Regions from separate parts of the Flavobacterium sp. AK-345 genome, predicted to be linked through region 1. Evidence: riboswitches for the same ligand, from Rfam matches in the RefSeq annotation. Region 1 holds a riboswitch; the other holds the start of a gene.
What was found. A riboswitch is a leader RNA that binds a small molecule or an ion and turns the genes downstream of it on or off. The one in region 1 is predicted to bind S-adenosylmethionine.
Positions count from the first base shown of each region.

Region 1 (8,185 bases):
TTATCATTTTCAACGGAATAAATTCCGTTGCTACCAATATTTCGTTCCTCCGGAACTTTTATTTCTTCGGCTTACTTGTCTTTGCGAGGAACGAAGCAATCTCATCCCGATATTCCACATTTTTAAAAACATATTGTTCCGACAAAACCTTTAGCTTCCTTTAACCTGCAAGGTTTCCAAAACCTTGTAGGTTTGCCATTTACTCGCCAACAAATTTATACCTACAAGGTTTTGAAAACCTTGTAGGAAACGTAAACATTAGGCCAAAACAGGCGCCACTCTCGGCTTATAACCCTTCGCTACTTCAGCAATTAATCGAATATGATCCGGAGTTGTTCCACAACAACCACCGATAATATTAATTAAATTATCATCTAAATATTCTTTGATTAGCGCCTGAGTTTGTTCTGGTGTTTCATCATATTGTCCGAACGCGTTTGGTAAACCTGCATTTGGATGTGCCGAAACGTTGAACTGTGTATGCTGAGATAATGTTTTTAAATACGGTTTCAACAAATCGGCTCCAAGAGCACAATTAAAACCAACACTCAATAACGGAATATGTGATACTGAAATTAAGAACGCTTCAACCGTTTGCCCGGAAAGTGTTCTTCCTGAAGCATCGGTAATCGTTCCCGAAACCATGATTGGAATATCCAAATTGCGTTCGTCTTTTACTTCTTCGATTGCAAAAAGTGCTGCTTTAGCATTTAAGGTGTCGAAAATAGTTTCTACCAAAAGTAAATCGCATCCTCCATCCATTAAAGCTTCGACTTGTTGTTTGTAAGCAATACGCAAATCATCAAAAGTTACGGCTCTGTAACCCGGATCGTTTACATCTGGCGACATACTTGCCGTTCTGTTTGTTGGTCCGATGGATCCGGCAACAAAACGTGGTTTCTCCGGATTTTTAGCGGTGAATTCATCGGCTACTTCTCTGGCAATTTTAGCCGATTCGTAATTTAATTCATAGACCAAATCTTCCAGGAAATAATCGGCCATACCGATTGTAGTTCCTGAAAAAGTATTGGTTTCTACGATGTCAGCGCCAGCTTCAAAATAAGCGGCGTGAACATCGCGGATCGCTTGTGGTTGTGTTATGGATAGTAAATCGTTGTTTCCTTTTAACGGATGTGGAAAATCTTTGAAACGCTCTCCACGAAAATCTTCTTCGGAGAAATTATAGCGTTGCAACATCGTTCCCATTGCTCCATCAAGGATTAGGATATTTTTTTTAATTGCTTCCTGAATTGTTATTGCCATGACTTATTTGCCGCAAAGACGCTAAGGCGCCAAGCTTTTTATTTAATTATATTTCTGACATTTAATAAACCTGACGGGTTTTAAAAACCCGTCAGGTTTAAATCGATATTTTGCTTCACATTAATTCCAAAAAATCACTATTGTAAGCTAGCTAGCCCCGATGGAAGCAAATATCCTTTTTATTCTGGGGTTCAGAATAAAAAGATATTGTGTACAGCGGGAACTAATGACAGCAAAAAATGCGTCAATGATTCGCTCATAATACTGAATTCAGTAAAATAATATTGTATGGTTGTCAGGAAGAGTTTTGGAAAATACTTTATGTATTTTGTGTTATCTATCTTAAATACAATGAATTCGTATTAAGTAGAATGTAGCACCTTCTTTATGATAAAGGGTTGCTAAGGTTTCATTGGGTCTTTCCCTCCGCCTTTCGTGATAACTTTCAATAATTTTAAGAACAGTGCAAAGGTATGAAATAGCCTTGCGACTTGCAAGTTTTTTTTTAAGGTTCTGAGGGACTGAGTTGCTAAGGTTCTAAGGATTTTTTTTTAAGGGGTTGAGACAATAAGATGTCGAGCTCCTCAGTTTAAAGTTTGGCATATGTTTTTCAAATATAGCCCACGGTTTCAACCGTGGGAAACGGATCGTAATTTTACATCGTGAGAACAAATTGCGATTATTCATCATGAATATGTATTGTGATATGCAATGCGCTCCAGTGGTTGAAACCACTGGCTATGTTTAAAAAACGAATTCTTATTTGTTAAAAACGAAAAAGCCCAAACCATAAGTTTGAGCTTTATATATAAAAATCTTAGAATCTTAGTGTCTTAGTATCTCAGAACCTTAGACAATCGCTTTCACAACTGCTTTTGGGGCTTCTTTACGAGTTCCGTCGAAACCGTCTACTCCGGAAACTGTTGTATATTTTAATACATATTTTTTACCCGGATTGATAATTGCGTATGCGGCCTGACACATTAAAGTTGCTTCATGGAAACCACAAAGAATCAATTTCAATTTTCCTGGGTATGTGTTTACGTCTCCAATAGCGAAGATTCCCGGAATATTAGTTTGGTAATCTAATGCATTGTTTACTTTAATGGCATTTTTTTCGATTTCTAATCCCCAGTCTGCGATTGGTCCTAATTTTGGCGTTAATCCGAAAAGTGGAATGAAGAAATCTGTTTCGATTTTACGGTGTGCTCCGTTTTCTTCGATATCTAACGATTCAACGTGCTCAGCGCCATTTATTCCGATAACTTCTGCTGGTGTAATTAGTTTAATTTTTCCGGAAGTTTTTAATTCCTGTACTTTTTCTACAGAATCTAAAGCTCCTCTAAACTCATTTCTACGGTGAATTAAAGTTACTTCTGAAGCTACATTTGCCAAAAAGATACTCCAGTCTAATGCTGAATCTCCTCCTCCGGCAATTACAACTCTCTTATCTCTGAATTTCTCCGGATTTTTGATGAAGTATTTTACTCCTTTATCTTCATAAAACTCGATATCTTCTATAAGTGGTTTACGAGGCTCAAAACTTCCTAAACCTCCAGCGATGGCGATAACCGGTGCGTGAAATTTAGTTCCTTTATTTGAGGTTACGATAAAACTTCCGTCTTCTTGTTTTTCGATTGTTTCTGCGCGTTCTCCTAATGTATAACCTGGTTCAAACTGCTTAATTTGTTCTTGTAAATTATCAATTAAATCTCCTGCTAAAACTTCAGGGAAACCAGGAATATCATAAATAGGCTTTTTTGGATACAATTCTGAAAGTTGTCCTCCTGCTTGTGGCAAAGCATCTAAAATATGACATTTTAATTTTAATAATCCTGCCTCAAAAACGGCAAATAAACCTGTTGGTCCTGCTCCAATTATAAGTATATCTGTTTTAATCATTATGGTTGTTGTTTATAATCATTCTTAATAATACAAAGAAACGAATAATTTATTCTACTGCCAATGATTTTTGTCATTGATTTCTTTGCGCAATTTTCTATTCTTTATTTTTTAATGAATTGGTTATTTCATTCATTCTTTTTACCTTTTCTTCAAAGTCGCCTTTTAAGGTTTTGCGATATTCATTAAGATTTTCTACCATTTGGTTGATATCTTCCGGAATTACCTCTTCAAAAAACTCTCTTAACCTTTTAGCGGTTGTTGGCGATTTTCCGTTGGTCGAAATAGCAATTTTTACGTTTCCTTTCGTTACGATTCCGCCTAAATAATAATCACACAAATCTGGTGTATCGGCAATATTGCAAATCAAATAACGCTTTCTGGATAAATCATATACTCTTTTGTTGACTTCTAAATCATCAGTACAAGCGATTACCATATGGCGTTTTTTGAGCATTTTCTTTTTGAACTTAGCTTCCGTCAATTTAATCGAAGGATGACTTTCTGCTAAAACTTTAATTTCTAAATGAAAATCCGGCGCTACGACCTCAACATTTGCATTTGGACTTGACTTTAATAAAAAAGACAATTTTTCCAGTCCCACATTTCCTCCGCCCACAATCAAAACATTCAGATTGTGAAGTTTTAGGAATATTGGATATAATTCGTTTTGTTCCATTTCATTTAATTTTATCCAATCAAAATTAGATGATTTTTATTTTATCGGATTAAATTCGGTCGTTTTTAACCTAATAAATTTAATTCTTTGCATCATTAGATTGAAATCCGAAATCATAATCTCGCGTTCCCCGGGTTGAAATCTGACGTTAATACTATGCGTACATCGGGTTGAAACCCGACGCTACAATATTGTTCATCCCTCTGGGATTTTATTATGTAACCTATTTCCTTTGTGTCAATCAGGTTAAAACCAGACGCTATGAATATTCCCTTTTAATTTTATAGAATGATTTCTTTTGATAGAAATTCTTCGTAAAATCCTTTTAATTTATTGCTTTCTCTCACAACTTCTCCCAGAACGATAATTGCTGGTGAACTTAGTTTCTTCTCTTTTACAATTTCTAAAATTGAATTTACTGTTCCCACTCCCACTTTTTCATCTTTGGTTGTTCCGTTTTGGATGATTGCAACGGGCAAATCTCCTTTGTCTTCTTTTTGAAACAAATCGATAATTTGTGGTAATTTGTGCATTCCCATCAAAATAACAACTGTTGCAGATGATTGAGCAGCCAGAGCAACATCAGCAGATAATTTTCTGTCAGAAGTTGTGCCTGTAATCGCCCAAAAACTTTCTGAAACACCTCTTTTTGTAATCGAAATTCCCTGACTTGCCGGAACTGCAACTACAGAAGATATTCCAGGAATGACAACTGTTTCGATTCCAAAGCTTTCTGCAAATTCTATTTCTTCGCTTCCACGTCCAAAAATAAACGGATCACCACCTTTTAAACGCACTACATTTCCGTAAGTCAATGCATTATCTACAATCAATTGATTGATTTGATCCTGCGTATAAGCGTGATTGCCTATCTTTTTTCCAACAAAAATTTTGATGGAATTTTTAGGAGCGTAAGCCAGTATTTCGTCATTGGCCAATGCATCGTACAAAACCACATTCGCTTCAGCCAATGCTTTTACACCTTTCAGCGTAAGCAAATCCGGATCGCCGGGACCTGCACCGACTAAAGTTACTTTTGGTTTAATATTAAGCATTTGCTAATTCTTGAGCTCTGTATTTTTCTATAATTGCAAAAAACGCAATTCCTTCTTCAATATATTGTTTTGCAAACGCTTCACTCGGTTCATTTTGATTGATTTGATAAACCAATTCTCTGAATGTTGTTGGCAATCCAATTTTATTAGTTGCAATAAAAACAGTATCAAACAAATCAACAATTCCTGCGTGATTATTTGTTTTTTCGTTTTCTGAAAGTAATAATGCTTTTGCACCATTTACAAATCCTGCGTATGCGTGGTAAATAGCATCAGACCATTTTCCTTCGTCGAAAGATTCCTGAGCAAATGTCAATTTATCTTTTGCTTCTAACAATAAAGTTGCCACTAAATCAATCACAACACCGGCACATTCTCCAACTCCAACTGCTTTTACGTAATTGTCTGCATTACCCCAATCCACGAAATCAGCTTCGGTTAAATTGGTTACATCTGCGAAAGGTTTTAGAATTTCATAGAAATATTTCTCTCCTTTTGCATCATAATAATTAAGGAATTTTTCTCCGTTTGCATTTGCATCAAAATCATTTAAGATTGTACGCAAAGCATCTGGTCCTCTACGGCTTGGAATTTTGATTACTTTATCTGCAAAACGTCCTGCGCCGTTTCCTAATCTTCCTCCGCCTAATAAAACCTGCAATGCCGGAGCTACTAGTTTTCCTGAATTGATCGACATTCCCTGAAAACCAATTGCTGACATATTGTGTTGTCCACAAGCATTCATACAACCAGAGATTTTGATTTCAATTTCCTGATTGTTCAAATACTGAGGATATTCGGCATTTAAAACTTTTTCTAATTCTTCTGCAATCCCGGTACTACTTGCAATCCCCAAATTACAAGTATCTGTACCCGGACAAGCTGTAATATCTGCTGTAGAATTATACCCTAAATGAACAAAGTCCAGTTTGGCTAATTCCTGATAAAAGAAAGGAAGATTCTCTTCTTTTACGTGACGTATTACAATATTTTGGCGCAATGAAAAACGTAATTCATTTGCTGCATAATTCTTAATTAAATCGGCTAATAATCTCGCTTTATCCGTATAAAAATCTCCTAATAAAACTTTGATTCCGATAGCATAATAACCATCTTGCTTTTGCTTAATTACATTTGATTTTTTCCACGCTTCATAAGCTTTGGTATCTTCAATTGTAACTTGCGGAACTTCTAATAATGGTTCCGGAATTGCACCTTCAAAAGCGGTTGTGTCAATCTCGTATGTTTCAAAAGCGATTGCTTTTTTCTCTTTTTCAACCAAATCAAGGAAAACATCTCTTCCCATTTCTTTGATTAAGAATTTCATACGCGCTTTCATTCTTTTTGCACGCTCACCATATCGATCAAAAATACGGATGATTCCTTCTGCAGTTGGAATGATTTCATTTGCCGGAACAAACTCTGAAAGTAATTCAGCATGTGCTGGCTGAGATCCTAAACCGCCACCAAACATGATTTTGAATCCGCGAACGCCATCCACAACTTTCGGAATAAATCCTAAATCGTGTAAATAACTCAAAGCAGTATCTTCATCAGATGACGAGAACGAAATTTTGAATTTACGTCCCATTTCCTGACAAATCGGGTTTCTTAATAAATATTGGAAAAGTCCGTGTGCATAAGGCGAAACATCAAACGGTTCGTTTACATCTACACCTGCCAGTTCGCTTCCGGTAATATTACGAACTGTGTTTCCACATGCTTCACGCAACGTAATATCGTCTTTAGCCAAATTTGCCCAAAGTTCCGGAGTTCTGTCTAAACTCACATAGTGAATCTGAATATCCTGACGCGTTGTAATGTGCAGACGCCCTGTAGAATATTCGTCAGAAACTTTAGTAATACGTACCAATTGTTCGCTCGTTACTTTACCGTAAGGCAATTTGATACGAATCATTTGCACGCCTTCCTGACGTTGTCCGTAAATTCCACGCGCTAAACGAAGACTACGAAAACGCTCATCATCAATTTTTCCTCCACGGAATAAATGAATCTTTTTTTCAAGATCGATAATCTCTTTTTGAACTATCGGATTTTCTATTTCTGTTCTAAAACTTTCCATTTTTCTTTAATGCTTTAGGCTTTAGGCAATAAGCTGTAGGCTTTCTTGCGTACCGTGTTATACATTTTTTGCTAAAAGCTTACAGCCTAAAGCTTATTGCTTACAGCAGTGAACTATCTAATGAATCCTACTCCTGCTGTTGTGTTCGTTGCGGTATCAATTAAGATAAAAGCTCCGTTTGATTTATTATCGTTATAGGCATCAAAATATAAAGGCTTGCTTAATTTGATGGTTACTTCTCCAATTTCGTTGATCGCTAATTGCGACGCTTCTTTTGTTCCTGAATAATCAGTTGAGATTGTATTTTTGATACTTTCTACTTTTGCTAAAACCGAGTTGGTGTTGTGCTGTACAATATATTTTGTACCCGCAACCAGTTTTTTACTGTCCATCCAACAAACTGTTGTTGTGATTTCTTTTTCAATTTTTGGAAGTTCAGATGATTTTACAATCATATCGCCTCTTGTAACATTAATATCATTTTCTAATTCGATTGTGATCGATGAACCTGCAACGGCTTCGTCAAATGTTTTATCGAAAAAGTGAATTTTTGAAACTTTTGATTCTGTTAAAGATGGAAGAACTGTTACGGCATCTCCAACTTTAATTGAATTTCCGTATAATTTTCCAGCGTAACCTCTAAAATCATGGTATTCTTCTGTTTTTGGACGAATCACAGTCTGAACCGGGAAACGTGCTTTTCCTGCTTCAAATACATCTGAAGAATGCAATCCTTCTAAATGTTCCAAAACCGTTTGACCATCGTACCAAGTCATATTCTCCGATTTATCAACTACGTTTCCACCGTTGATAGCACTTAACGGAATGTAACTTACGTTTTGCTCTTTGAATGTGCTTTTTGCATTTAATGCCTGAAAATCAGCTTTGATTTTATTGTAAACTTCTTCAGAATAATCAACTAAATCCATTTTGTTTATCGCAACAATTACCTCTTTTACTCGCAATAAATTATTGATGAAAAAGTGACGATAAGTCTGCTCAATTACTCCTTTTCTGGCATCAATTAAAATAATAGAAACCTGAGAAGTCGAAGCTCCTGTAACCATGTTTCTGGTATACTCTACGTGACCCGGAGTATCGGCGATAATGTAACTTTTCTTCGCTGTCGAAAAATAAATATGCGCAACGTCAATCGTGATTCCTTGCTCTCTTTCAGCTACTAATCCATCAGTTGCTAATGAA
Region 1 covers NZ_JBZEER010000003.1:171,739-179,923, forward strand. The annotation lists gene AC4FQ3_RS07670 (homocysteine S-methyltransferase family protein) at 259-1,263, opposite strand; SAM riboswitch class I at 1,594-1,708, opposite strand; gene AC4FQ3_RS07675 (NAD(P)/FAD-dependent oxidoreductase) at 2,113-3,165, opposite strand; gene AC4FQ3_RS07680 (precorrin-2 dehydrogenase/sirohydrochlorin ferrochelatase family protein) at 3,263-3,844, opposite strand; gene cobA (uroporphyrinogen-III C-methyltransferase) at 4,126-4,899, opposite strand; gene AC4FQ3_RS07690 (ferredoxin-like domain-containing protein) at 4,892-6,982, opposite strand; gene AC4FQ3_RS07695 (sulfate adenylyltransferase subunit 1) at 7,096-8,185, opposite strand, start outside.

Region 2 (8,185 bases), on a different contig from region 1:
TTGATCTTCAAACATAGAATAACATCTGTTAACAGGCATTCCTTTGATATTGCTTGTTTCATAGCTGGTACATTTATTATCAGAAATACGCAAAATTCCTTTGTAAGTTCCCGCCCAAACTGTTCCATCGCTTGACGTAAACAAAGTTCTTATTCGTTCCCAATCCGGACTTGAAGCAGCTTTGTCTATTTTAAATTTTTCATATAAGTGGCTTCTGTCGTTGTAGCAATAAAGTCCTCTTGTATAATAACCCAACCAGATTTTTCCTTTGCTGTCTTTGGTAACTGCCCTAATGGTTTCATCCGGCAGATTAGGTTCTTTTATAGGATGCGGCATAACAGAATTTATTTTTTCAGAACCGGTAAATGCCATACTCAAACCGCCATCTTTTTGCCCTAACCAGATATTCCCAAAATCATCCTCATGAAGTGTTTCTATTTCATTATTTGTGAAAGAATATGGTGCATACAAATCAGAGGTAAAATGTTCAATATTATTTTCATTAGATTCATTTGTAATAATATACAATCCATTTTCGCGAGTGGCAAACCATATATTTCCTAGCTTGTCTTTTAAAATATCATTGATAATAAGTTTAGGATATTTTCTAAGTAAAATACTTTTTAGATTTTCAAAATCTGTTCTTTGTACATTATTTTGAGGTATTTCAACAAAAGAATTATTTTTAAATTCATAATAAGCCGTATTTGTTTCTACTACTATATTTCCCTTTTGAGACAAATGAATCCCTTTTGGAGTGCTTTTAAACTTAAATGCTGCAAATTCATCATTTCCAAGATATTGGTTTACATTACCTTCTTTTGTAATGAGCCAGATTTGCCCCAACGCATCTTTTTCTAATTTTGTAATATAATTGCTTGAAACTGTTTTATGATCTTTAAAATTGTTCTTAAAAATCTTAAAGCTGTAACCATCAAAATAATTCAGACCGTCCCAGGTTGCAATCCACAGGCCGCCATCTTTATCGCTTTCTATATCAAGTACCGAATTATTTGATAAGCCCTGGTTTGTTGTGAAGTTTTCAAATTTTATCTGCTGTCCAAAAGAATATAGTGTAGAAAGACAAAATACTAGTAATACTCGAATCATTGTATATTATTTAACTCGCAAGTTTACAATTGCAAGTTAATTTAAACATGAACTGTGTGTTAAGTTAAAAATGAAGAGAAATTGTTCAAGTCATTGGCAACAGTTTTGATTCTTTTAAAATAAAAAAACCTGCAATTGCAATGCAGGTTATATTTATAGTAAAGTTCCGGTTGTTTTTTATAATTACGAAGTTTAGTCGGCTTTATATTTGTTATTCCAATATAACATTAGTAGCAATGTAACAATTATACAAGAAGCCGTTCCCTCAAAAAACAGACACAAAGAATATGTTGCTACCGATGGCTCACCTCCAAACATAAACGCTTCTGATAATGATTTTACGTATTTGTCTCCTCCTTTAGCATAACTATAAATAAGTAATGCTATAATACTAATAACCACACCCGTAAAAGAAGTTACCATAGCCGAAATTGCGTTGGGAACAAAACTGTTCTTACCATCAGCAAGATTCATTTTTAAAGTTCTGTTTACGCCATAAAAAATAAAAAGTACATTTAATAAACGCAGATAAAAAAGATGAGCAAGATTTAAAACTTCCAGTAATAAGAAGAAAGCAGCAATTCCTAAAAATATATAAATCCCATTAATAATTTCTCTAGGTATTTTCATAATAAGTTATTTTTAGTTAAAAAATGAACATTGTTTAGCACTGTAATTTTATATATCAAATTAAATAAAAATGAAAGAGAAAAAATTCTACTATTCGATGCCAAAAATTACAAAATGTCCATAAATTATTAAATGCAACTTCAAAGTAAACAACTGATAATAATACAATTAAAGATCGAAAAAGTATAATTTATTCTTATTTGTTGTCTATAGATTTGTAATGAATTCAATTGCTAATTAATAAGTGTAGTCCCTACGGGACAATGTCATTAAGTTAAGCTTTTTGAACAATAATTTTTCTTGCAAAGCCGCAAAGTTTAAACACAATATTGTCATTTCGACGGAGGAGAAATCTCCGTGAGAAGCTCGACAAAGATTGGATTCTCTTTGCGGAGTTACTTGTGGAGATTTCTCCTCCGTCGAAATGACAAAATATTTGCGATTTTGCGTCTTTGCGAGATATTTTTATTACTCCGTTAGGAGTTAAATATTGGTAGAAACGAAAGTAACACCCTAGAAATATCCCGTAGGGATTATACTTTTTTTATTAGCAACTTGAATTAATTATTAACTATAAACTTATTATTATGAATACTTCAGACCACAGAAACGACAGATCAGATAATCAGGCGAATAAATCTGAAACCATGGAAAGCAAGGATACTATACTAAATCAGAATCAGGCTGATACTTCCGGAAAAAGAGATCAATATAATGAGAAATCTAATGAGCATCCAATTCAGCACAGACTGGATGATAACGATAATATTGATCCCGATTTTCAAAAAAACACCAATAGACCGCAGTATCTGGATGAAGATTTAAAAAAGAATAATGATCCCGACAGAAGAACGTTGGATGAATATAATGCAACTACTGCCGAACCTGAAGATGATGATACCTATACAGAAGATGATGTAAATAGATAAATCTGTATATCAAAAATCGGAATTTTATAAAAAGTAATCTAAACCGCTGGGCAAAATCCGGCGGTTTTTATTTTGCTGATAACAATCTGTTATTTAATAAAATATGCTAATGTATTCTTAATCATTTCTTTTGCAAATAAGCGTTTTAAACTATTTTGCTTAATTTTGCAGTAATCCAAATTCTATCAAATGAAACGTTCCGGTACAGCAGATCTTCCTTTACATTATGGGCATGTTCCATTGTGGCTTGCTGAAAGAATGTCTAAACTTGGTTTTGCGATTGTAGAAACGATTGCTATGGAATTTTCTACTTCTGAAGTAATAAGCAAACTAAGCAATCCTTTTTGGTTTCAGAGTTTTGGTGCCGTGATGGGCATGGATTGGCATTCTTCGGGCATTACAACTTCTGTACTTGGAGCCTTAAAAAAATCAGTAAACCCGCATTCAAAAGAATTGGGAATATATATTTGCGGAGGCAAAGGCAAACATTCCATGCTAACTCCTCAGGAACTTTTATTTGTTGGCGAAAAAACAGGCCTTGACGGAAATGATCTTGCAAATTGCAGCAGACTAACTGCCAAAGTTGACAACACGGCCATTCAGGACGGATTTCAATTGTACCAGCATAATTTTATCGTTGACAATAAAGGACAATGGGCTGTTATTCAGCAAGGAATGAATCCTGACTCCCAAACTGCCAGAAGATATCATTGGCATTCGCAAGATTTAAAATCCTTTATAAATGAGCCTCATACTTTTATTTATGGCGAAAATCAAGGCACAATCTTAAATCTTACGGCTGAGGCGGCCACAAAATCCAGAGAAGGTATTTTAGAATTATCTAAAGAATCTCCAACAAGAATCATGAAAGAAATGCAGCATCTTTCTATGCCTGCACATCACGATGTGAGAATGGAAGATGTAAATATGAAAAGATTGGGCGCAATGTTATGGGCAACCCACGAAAATAAACCGGAAGATTTTGAAGAATTATTGCTTTTAAAAGGAATGGGACCAAGAGCTTTACAATCGTTAGCATTGGTTAGTGAAATAATTTACGGCACTCCTACCCGATTTGAAGATCCGGCACGTTTTTCTTTCGCTCATGGCGGAAAAGACGGGCATCCGTTTCCTGTTCCTGTAAAAATTTATGATGAAACAATTGATACTTTGCAAAGGGCAATTAATCGTGCTAAAATTGGAAATAGTGACAAAATACAGGCAATTCAAAAATTATCAGAGATTTCAAGAAAAGCCGAAGAAAGTTTTACACCCAATTCTAACTTTGATGCCCTGATTCAAAGAGAACGTGATGAATCGCACAAATATGGCGGAAGAACTATTTTTGGAGATGCCAAACCTCCAAAAAGCAAACCTTCAAACCCTAATAATCAATTGGAATTATTTTAAACTGATAACAGGTTTTAGCAAAAAAAAACTCATTTCGGTAATGAAATGAGTTTTTAAATTTTATTAAAAAGCACATTTATATTACCCGAGCTCAAACCATTTTTGTACCTCTTTTTCAATATCTTCTCCAATTATAACATTCTCAAATTCATTAGAAGAACTATTGTATTTATAATCTTTTTGCCATTCCTGATAATTTTGCGCAACTTGCTGTATAGCATCACAAATAAACAAAAGTTCTTCATTTGTCATGATTGGATGCAGGGATAAACGAACCCATCCCGGTTTATTGGTTTGATTTTTCTGAAGTAATTCGTTGGTTATTTCTTTTGATTTTTCTTCATCAATATCAAACAAATAATGTGCATAAGTGCTGGCGCAGGACCAACCGCCACGAACCTGAATTCCGAAACGGTCATTTAAAAGTCTAACAACCAAATTGTAATGAATGTTTTCGATTACAAAAGAAACGCAGCCAATTCTTTCGGTTGTAATATCTCCCAAAATAGATAAACCCGGAATTTTACTAAACGCTGCATAACAAAGATCAAGCAATTCTTTTTCTCTGTTTTTTATGTTTTCTACTTTCATCTGGTCTTTTAGTTCCAGAGCCAAAGCAGTTCTTATTACCTGCAAAAATCCTGGAGTTCCGCCATCTTCTTTTACTTCTATTATGTCACTATATTGATATCCTCCGGATGGATTTGTCCATTTTACGTTTCCTCCGCCCGGATTATCGGGAATGTTGCTTTTGTATAACTTTTCATTAAAAACCAAAACCCCGCAGGTTCCGGGGCCGCCCAGGAATTTATGTGGAGAAAAGAAAATCGCATCTAATTGTTCTTCAGGATCTTCAGGATGCATATTAATTTTTACATAAGGTGCAGAAGCTGCAAAATCAACAAAGCAAAAACCACCATTTTGATGCATGATTTTGGCCAATTCATGATAAGGTGTAATTATTCCGGATACATTTGAGCAAGCCGTAAAAGAGCCGATTTTCAGTTTTCGATCTGCGTATTTTTTTATTTTCTCAGCAAGAATTTCGGGGTTTACCAAATTGTTCTCGTCGGCAGGCAAAATAACCACATCGGCATTGGTTTCATACCACGGAACCTGATTAGAATGATGTTCCATGTGAGTAATAAAAACGACTGGTTTATCTGTTTCGTCTTCAGTTTTTTTAGAATGAAATTTATTATCGGCAGTACGCAAACCCAGATAACGCTGCAATTTAGATAAAGCTGCTGTCATTCCGGTTCCTGTGGTAACCAAAACATCAGACTCATTAGCATTAACGTGTTTTTTAATTACTGCTCTGGCATGCTGATAAGCATACGTGGAAGCTTTTCCGGTTTGACTTGAAAATGAATGCGTATTGGCAATCATCGGACCTATTTTATTGAGCATTATATCTTCAATCGGAATATATAATCTTCCGCTGGCAACCCAGTCAGCATATAATAAATTTTGTTTTCCGTAAATGGATTCAAAAATGTGATTTACTCCTATTGTATTTTCTCTAAATTTCGAAAAATACTTTTCTAATTGGCTTGTTTTTACTTGCTTCTCAATAACATTCATTTCCCTATCATTTTAAATTAACATATTTTATTTCTCGTTGAATCTTTGGAAGAATCCAAATTTTCGAAGTGATTTTTTAAGGTTTTGTAACCGATATATCGCAGTTGATTATTAGTGTTGCTTAATAAGATATTTTTCATAATAATTTGATTTAAAATTGAACATAAGTGTTCCCTGACCAATTTGAAATGGCCTAACGTAACGTCAATAAAGGGAAATAGACTAGAAAAAATTACCTGCCGTGCATTCGAAAAACTAAAGATTTATTTTCCTGAAATAGCAGATTGGTTTCTGTAAAATTGGCGTATAATAATAGCTCAGCTTTCATTTTAATGATAAAAAAATTTAATAATGATGAGCTTATTCAGATTTACTAAACGAAATCTTTCTTATCTGTCCGCCGTAGCGGAAGGATTTAGCACCTTATTTGGCAACAGGTTGCTAAGACATCATCGGGCCTATTCCCTCAGTCTTTCTGGATAAGTCATGTAGAAATTTTCTACTCTACAAATATATATAAATTCTATCGAATTAATATAGTTTAAAACTGTTTTTTTTAATTTTTAACAATAAATAAAGTATTACGTACTATCTGATCTCTTATCTGAACAATAAAAAATTGACATAAATCCTTTCTTTCCATGACCTATTATTTAGTTGAAATGAGCATCTTTGCATATCGAAAAATAAACTTATTTAATGATAAAAATTACACCCGAATTATCTTTTCCATTAAAAGATGTATTATTCTCATTTGCATTAGAATCTGAAGCAGCAGATATTTTCGTTGGTCAAAATACGCTCATTACCGGAATCGGAAAAGTAAATGCAGCTTATGAATTAACCAAAGTTATTCAAAACAAAAAACCATCTTTAATCGTTAATCTTGGATCAGCAGGAAGCAATTCTTTTCAAAAAGGCGACATTATTTGCTGTACTAAATTTGTGCAAAGAGATATGGATGTGAGAGGTTTGGGATTTGCACAATATGAAACTCCGCTTTCTAATTTACCAGTAATTCTTGACTATGGTTTGGCAATGGATAACCTGCAAATAGGTATTTGTGGAACAGGTGATAGTTTTGAGATGGGTCACGCCACCAAAATATATGATGTGGTAGATATGGAAGCTTATGCACTTGCCATGATTGCCATGAAAGAAAATATCCCGTTTTTATGTCTAAAATATATTTCAGATGGTGCCGATGATAATGCCGCTGATGACTGGGTTATTCAGGTTCACAAGGCTGCAGCAGCTTTTGGAAACATTTTACAACTTAATAATAACATTTAAACACGAATTTCACGAATTTCACGAATTTGCACTAATTTTTTAATAGTTGATCTTAAAATTAATTCATGCAAATTCGTAAAAGCCATAATTTATTTTACTTGTAAACATTGCCAACGGTTTCAACCGTTGGGACATAATGTATTTTTATTATGCATGTCCCCCAAGGTTGAAACCTTGGGCTATATTCATCTCTCTTTCTTTCTTCTATCCTCTTGCCTCTATTCTCTTGCTTCTATTGTCTTGCTTCTATTCTCTTCCCTCTATCCTCTTTCTTCTTAATGCGATTTTTTCAAATATTCATCAAAAGCTTTATTTGGATCTGAAGTTGCGTATTCATTTTCCGGTTCTGGAATTACGTGAATCTTTGAATCTTTTAAGGATACAATGGCAGAACAAACATAGACCCCTATTTTTCCTTCGCTGTATTTAAAATCCAATAAAGTTAATTTAACCACTTCATTGATCGATACTTCATAGTAATTTCCGTGACGGATTATTTTAAAGTAGATTTCTTTTTTATCGACAATTTCAAATTGATTCGTTTGAATATTTTCGAAGATAAAATTGTTTTTGACGTCTTTTTCATTAAATCCCCACGCTCGAAACTGGACAAAACCATTTACAAAATCAATTGAAACATAATAGGCAGTTCCTTCTTCGTCGCACTCAATTACAAAACCTGTTTTTCCCATTCCTTCAACCGCCAGTGTTCCTTCCCACACAAAATCATTGGATGGTTTTTCAAAACAAAAAACTTCGTAACCGCTTCGGCATCCAAAACGCCACTTATTTTCATGTTCTAAAACAAAATTTGCAGATGGATTTCCTAAAATAGGCACCGGAATTGGTAAGTTCTTTTGCGCAATTGTTCTCTGATAAATCGTTTCCCAATGGTGATAGGTTTTTAATAAAAGTCTGCCGCTGGTATCAACATCTAATTGTTTTGGTGGCGGAATTACGCGATGTGTGTTGACATTTCCTCCCACAAAATAAAAATTGTAGATCAAAAAATAATCGCCTTCCTTTACAATTCTTGCGGCATAATTGCCTTGTGGCATTAGCACATTATTATGAAAAGCATGATATTCTCCTTTAAAATCAGGAGAGAACCAATAACGAACTTTAATATCTTCGCGAATCGAACCCAACAAATAATGCATTCCTTTTATTTCGACTACGCAAGGGCATTCCACATCATCATATACATACGGAACATGCAGCGGCTTTTG
Region 2 covers NZ_JBZEER010000001.1:824,746-832,930, forward strand. The annotation lists gene AC4FQ3_RS03750 (two-component regulator propeller domain-containing protein) at 1-1,110, opposite strand, end outside; gene AC4FQ3_RS03755 (hypothetical protein) at 1,303-1,740, opposite strand; gene AC4FQ3_RS03760 (hypothetical protein) at 2,328-2,669, shown strand; gene AC4FQ3_RS03765 (DUF763 domain-containing protein) at 2,859-4,079, shown strand; gene AC4FQ3_RS03770 (aminotransferase class V-fold PLP-dependent enzyme) at 4,161-5,663, opposite strand; SAM riboswitch class I at 6,050-6,149, opposite strand; gene AC4FQ3_RS03775 (5'-methylthioadenosine/S-adenosylhomocysteine nucleosidase family protein) at 6,363-6,956, shown strand; gene AC4FQ3_RS03780 (glycoside hydrolase family protein) at 7,232-8,185, opposite strand, start outside.
Region 2: another riboswitch for S-adenosylmethionine. It lies ahead of AC4FQ3_RS03770 (aminotransferase class V-fold PLP-dependent enzyme); the one in region 1 lies ahead of AC4FQ3_RS07670 (homocysteine S-methyltransferase family protein).